One region of the Syntrophotalea acetylenivorans genome, then DNA from elsewhere that is predicted to be linked to it. Evidence: predicted binding sites of a transcription regulator. Region 1 holds the regulator's gene; the other holds the start of a gene.
The links. The regulator HrcA, encoded in region 1, represses chaperone genes, less so after heat shock. The targets are predictions, from matches to a motif close to TGTTAGCACTCNNNNNNNNNGAGTGCTAACA.
Positions count from the first base shown of each region.

Region 2: the regulator HrcA is predicted to act here: its motif matches at 1,885-1,915, upstream of nrfH (cytochrome c nitrite reductase small subunit).

Region 1 covers NZ_CP015519.1:2,311,425-2,314,557, reverse strand. Annotated here, with positions in the region: gene dnaK (molecular chaperone DnaK) at 1-109, opposite strand, end outside; gene grpE (nucleotide exchange factor GrpE) at 182-754, opposite strand; gene hrcA (heat-inducible transcriptional repressor HrcA) at 776-1,816, opposite strand; gene hemW (radical SAM family heme chaperone HemW) at 2,198-3,133, opposite strand, start outside.
Region 2 covers NZ_CP015519.1:2,996,783-2,999,915, forward strand. Annotated here, with positions in the region: gene A7E78_RS13725 (response regulator transcription factor) at 1-651, opposite strand, end outside; gene pduL (phosphate propanoyltransferase) at 1,015-1,626, shown strand; gene nrfH (cytochrome c nitrite reductase small subunit) at 1,916-2,422, shown strand; gene A7E78_RS13740 (ammonia-forming cytochrome c nitrite reductase subunit c552) at 2,415-3,133, shown strand, end outside.

The DNA of each region.
Region 1 (3,133 bases):
GTGTGGTACGGGAACCTTCTGCATTGGCGATAACGATGGGCTCGCCACCTTCCATAACGGCAACACAGGAATTGGTGGTGCCGAGGTCTATACCGATTACTTTACCCATAACTTTATATCCTCCTTGGTGATGTTTTCTTTATATGGCTTAGCGTAAAATCAAAGGCCGGTTAATATTTAATCAATCCTTGGACGAGTCCGCCGGAGCTTTGGCAATCATTACCAGTGCCGGCCGCAACAGCCTGTCATTCAAGGTGTATCCCTTTTGCATTTCTTGCACTACGGTGTTCGGTGCATGTTCGGCGCTCTCCAACTGCCCCATCGCTTCGTGACAGTCGGGACTGAAGGTTTCGCCAATGGCTGCTACCGGGACGACGCCGAGGCGCTCGAGGGTCTTGCGGAACTGGTCGAGAGTCATCTGCACCCCTTCGAGAAGGCCGCCTTCCTGATCTTGCTCAGCATGGTCCACGGCCCGCTCCAGATTATCGAGGATCGGCAGCATATCGCGAAGCAGGTTCTCATTGGCAAAACGAGCCAAGTCCTCTTTTTCACGCTGCATGCGCTTGCGGTAATTCTCCAGCTCAGCCCGCTCCCGCAGATAGAGATCCCAATTCTTTTGAGCCTCGGCCTGACTTTCGGCCAGAACCTCTTCCGCAGAGGGCTCTGACTTTTCGGCTACAGACGCTTCCTCTTCTTGAGGCACCTGATTTACGGCCGCTGCTTTGTCCTGTTCTTGTTTCTTTTTCTGTGGCAAGGGCTTTTTCTCCTTTATCTTTTATTCCGATTCGCTATTTAAAATATCGCTGACCAGGCTGGCGGCATAGTCGACCAGAGGAATCACCATGGCATAAGGCATGCGCGTTGGTCCGATCACACCTAGAATGCCGGTCGTGCCGCGGCGGCTGGAATAACATGAGGTAACCAGACTACAACCTTCGATTTCGCTGTGGTTGTCGGCGCTGCCGATGAGAATCTGCACTCCCTCAACCTGCTGAGCCTTGTCGAGCAGCTCGACCAGCAGGCTTTTTTGATCAAAAGTCCGTAACAGGCGCTTCATGGTGGACAGATCGGCAAACTCCGGTTGCTCCAGAATATTACTCGCGCCTTCGACAAACACCTGCCCCCCCAGATCGAGCTGAAGCACATAGCTGGAAAGGAGCAAAGCCCGGCGTTGCAAACTGTCGAACAGAGCTTGTTCTTGAGCCATTTCGGAAGCTATACGGCTCTTGATTTCTTGAATGGACAGTCCGGAAAATTCCTGATTAAGGTAGTTTGTCACCTCATCCAGTTCGCCTTGGGTGAGGGGGACATCGACCTCTACCAATTTATGCTGCACAATGCCGGTCTGGGTGATAAAAACCACCAACACACGCTGCTCTGCCAATCGCACAAATTCGATACGGCGAAACACCGTCGAAGTAAAGCGCGGCACCATAACCAGACCGGTATAGTTGGAGGTAGCGGACAGAATACGTCCTGCTTCACGCAGCAGACCTTCGGTATCCAGTTCAGGAACCTGGCATTCCCGCCGCAGATGGTCCCGTACTTCGTGGCTCAGCTGCTGAACCCGCAGCAGACTAGCTACGTAAAAACGATACCCTTTGTCCGTCGGTATGCGTCCGGCGGAGGTATGGGGCGAATAAAGATAGCCGAGCTCTTCAAGATCGGCCATAACATTGCGCACTGATGCCGGCGACAGGTTGATGCCGGTTCGACGACTTAACGTCCGTGAGCCCACCGGTTCACCGGTAGTCGTATAGTCTTCGATGATCGCTTGCAGGATCAGTCGACTGCGTTCGCTCAGTTCTTCGCTCATCGCATCCACCCGCCCGTGTCTTGCCTCTTAGCAAAAGACACCTGCCAGGCCCCAAAAGAGATCCCGGCTGAAAAAAGTTCAAGCCGGAAAAACCCGGCCGATCCAACCTGTTAGCACTCATCCAAGCGGAGTGCTAACGGAGCACAACATAACAACGGGTATAGGCTTTGTCAAGGGAAAGGCAGGAGGAAAATAACTACTTTCAACCCGCCTTATTCATGGGGCTTTGTAGCGAAACCGGCAAGTGTGCGTGAGATCGAACCAAGCGCAGGCAATTGCCCTGCAGACGTACTTGCAGTACGTCGAAGCGCAACGAGCGAGCACGGCTTGAAATTGCGTGCTATTGCCTGTTGCAGCAGATGTCTTCATGAATAAGACGGGTTAAAGAAAAAAAGAGATGAAATGATCGAACAACAACCAACCCTGCAAATCGAATCTCCAGCGCCCTGCATCGAGGGTAAGACGCTGGCCGCAACGCCGCACAGCTTCAGGAAAAGCCTCGGCGACACCAAGACCGAACTGGCGAAAAAAATCTTTATCCGAAACCCCTTCCTGGCAACGCAAGCCCAAATAGAGGGTCTCCGCCATAGCCCCCTGTCGATCGAAAGTCTCCAGGGTCACCGCCGGGTCGCGCCCCTGCATAAGCCGTTGCCGGTAGCGATCCAGATCGGCGGGGACCTCCCGCCGCGTACCGTAACCAGCGGGAATAAAGGAGTGGGCTCCAGCGCCTACGGCAAAACAGGGTTGGCGACGCCAATAAGCAAGATTGTGACGACAGCGTCGGTCGGGGAGAGCATAATTGGAGATCTCGTAATGCTCAAAACCGGCGGCAGTGAGTTGTTCATGAACGGTAAGGTAAAGCTCCGGGAATTCATCCTCATCCGGCAACGCCAGTGCTCCTCGAAGCCTCCGTTGCTCAAAGGGAGTTCCCGCCTCCACAGTCAAACCATAACAAGACATGTGATCCGGCTGTAACTGCAACAGAGCGTCAAGATCCTGTAGTAATTCCTTCCGGCCCTGGTTAGGCAAACCGAACATCAGATCGCAACCAACGTTCTCAAAACCGACCTGCCGGGCCCAGGTCACGACCTGAACGGCCTCCTTGGCCGAATGACCGCGCCCCAAAAGCTGCAAAGCGTCGTCTTGCAAAGACTGCACGCCAAAGGACAGACGGTTAACTCCGGCATCCCGGTAACCCTGCAGACTGGCCGCATCGACCGTGCCCGGATTGGCCTCCAGAGAGATCTCGGCATTGGCGCTTAAACCCGCCGTGTACCGGATGCGGTCGAGGATAGCGGCCACCTGGCGAGGAGCCAA
Region 2 (3,133 bases), 690 kb from region 1:
GGGATCGTCCGCTATCTTCTGGCGCAACTTGCCGATGTGCACATCCACCACCCGGTCGATCACCGCCTCGCCGTGATCATAGAGTCGGTTCAGCAGTTCCTCCCGGCTCAATACCCGGCCCGGCGAACGCATCAGAGCGTAGAGAAGCTTGTATTCAACGGCCGTCAGGGTCACCGGTTGATCATCCACGGTCACCCGATGCTTTTCCAGGTCGAGGGTCAAACCATCGTGTATAAGAACATTGGGAACATCGGTTTTAGGTGGTGCGGCGGGCCTCATTCGACGCAGGATGGCTTTGACTCGCTCCACCAGCTCCCGGGGGCTGAAAGGTTTAACTACGTAGTCGTCTGCCCCCAGGGATAGACCCAGCACCCGGTCGATTTCCTCCTCACGAGCGGTCAGCATCAATATCGGTACGTCTGATACCTTGCGCAATTCCCGGCAAATCTCCCAACCGTCCATCCCCGGCAGCATTACATCCAGGATTACGAAGCCGGGTTTTTCCTTCTGTGCCGTTTCCAGAGCTTGCGCACCGTCATGCACCTTCAGAGTGGTGAATCCTTCTCTTTCCAGGTAGGTTGTCACCAACGCCGCTGTGTTGCGGTCGTCTTCGACGATCAGGATCGGACCGGGCAGGTCGGCAGGGTTCATGGGTGGGCTCCGATATGGATTATTTGTGGCGGGTGAAAAGTTGCTGTCATTATAACAACTTTCCGTTGCAGGGTGGAAGGGGCGGAGTTGGTTTTTAGGTTGACAACCGGAAGGTGGCGCAAGAGAATGTTTTTTGCTTCATTGGGTATGGCTTATTTATGCGAGAGGTAAGCACTTAGAAAAAATAAGGACAGGCCTCTGTTTCTTAACGTTAGTTCGAAGTTCCTGGGAGAATTTCTTTAATTTTCAGAAATTCAGTATACTGTATCAAGAATTCAAAAGTTTCTGATTCCTGTCACCTGTGTGCTCGATAACTACAATGGCCGCGTTCGTATCGTGCGGCGCTAAGAGAGAGGCTTGTCGATGAGTGAGGAACTTCGTATTCCCATCAGCGCCAGTGTACGCCATATTCACCTCTGTCGCGAAGATGTCGAGGCGCTCTTCGGCGCCGGCCATCAGCTTGCCCCCGCCAAGGCGTTAAGCCAGCCCGGGCAGTTTGCCTGTGAAGAGACTGTCTCCGTCTGCGGACCCAAAGGTCGTATTGAGCGCGTGCGGGTGCTCGGCCCCGAGCGCGAAGAGACGCAGCTTGAAATATCCCGCACCGACGAGTTCAAACTCGGCGTTGATGCACCGGTCCGCGCCTCGGGTAAGCTCGAGGGCACGCCTGGTATCCGCCTCGAGGGCCCTCACGGTGCCGTGGAGCTCGAACAAGGCGTGATTCAGGCGGCGCGACATATCCATATGACACCGGCCGACGCCAAGCGCTTAGGTGTTGAGGATGGGCAAATGGTGATGGTGCGCGTGGGCGGCGAGCGCGGGATCATATACGATGATGTGCTGGTGCGGGTCAAAAAGAGCTACGCCCTCGATATGCATATCGACACCGATGAAGCCAATGCGGCGAATTTAGGCTCCGATGCGTGGGGCGTACTGATCAAAGGCCCCACCGAGGTTGCCCCTGACCCCAACGATTGAACGGCAAGAGCGAGACAAGGGGCACGGCCGGAAACGAAAGTACTGCCGAAAATCCAAATGCAAATAACGGTGGGAGAAGACTTGACAAATAGAGCTGTTGGTCTGTCTCTAATACGTATTCCTTGGTCCGGGGCAAGCGATTTTAAGGCCGTGTTTGCGGTGTTTAAATCAGCCGCGAAAAAATCCTTTCTGAGCGCCATATAACCTTGCGTCTTCTTCATAAAGTGGTGTTTTATAGTAGAGTATTGACTGAGGCGATGATTGCACGGGAGTCGGGGGAGTGATGGCATTGGACAAAAAAACAGTGGTACTCGCGGTGTTGATCGGCGTTGTTGCCGGAACCGGAGCCTATACCTTTAAATATGCCAAGGGCCTTTCCTACCTCAGCGCCGAACCCAAGGCCTGTGTCAACTGCCACATTATGACGCCTCAATACGATTCGTGGCAGAAGTCCAGCCATCATGCGGCCGCCACTTGTGTCGACTGCCATCTCCCACACGATTTTATTGGGAAGTACATCGCCAAGGCGGAAAACGGCTGGCACCACTCAAAGGGCTTCACTTTGCAGGATTTTCAAGAGCCCATCATGATCAAGGGAAAGAACCGCCAAATTCTTCAGCGCAATTGTGTCAAGTGCCATGAAGATATGGTTCATGAAATGTTCCGGCAGGATATAACCAATCCCGATGCAGTCAGCTGCGTCCATTGCCATGCTTCAGTAGGTCACGGTGAATTGCCGACAAGCATCGGCGGAGCGGATCGGGGAGAAGAAAGGGAGAGGATAGGCCATGAGTGACCTGAGCAAAAAACGCCGCGGTCTCGGAATTTTCATTGGGCTGATAGTGGTCGTCGCAATTGCTGCTGTGGCGGTAACCGCATTGCTGACCAATGTTTTCGAGCGCAAGAGCGAAGGCAGATCGCCGTATTTGCGGTTGGTCGAAGTAAACGAGGATACGACCGATCCAGCAATATGGGGAAAAAACTGGCCGAAGCAGTACGATGGTTATAAACGCACTGCAATTGCCACCCGCACACGTTTCGGAGGCCACGGCGGCAGCGAAGCGCTGCCCGAAGAAAAGATAGAGCGTGATCCGTGGCTTAAGCGCATGTTCCTCGGCTACGCCTTCTCCATCGATTATCGCGACCGCCGCGGCCACGCATTCATGCTTTCCGACCAGGAACAGACCGAGCGACAAACCAAACCGCAGTCGGGCTCCTGCATGCACTGCCACGCCTCGATCATGCCCGTGTACCGTGAACTCGGCGATGGTGATGCTCTGGCGGGTATGAACAAAACCCACGCCATGTCGTATCAGGAACTCAATAAAATGGTCCATGAGATGGGGCATGCACACCCGGTCTCTTGTGTCGACTGTCATGACCCCGATACGATGCAGGTCCGGGTAACCCGCCCGGCCTTTATTGTCGGAGTGCAGCGTCTTGCGGAATCCGATGCACCGGTTCCGGCCATCCCTTCTATAGATATCTGGCGAAAGGGTTCGCGTTC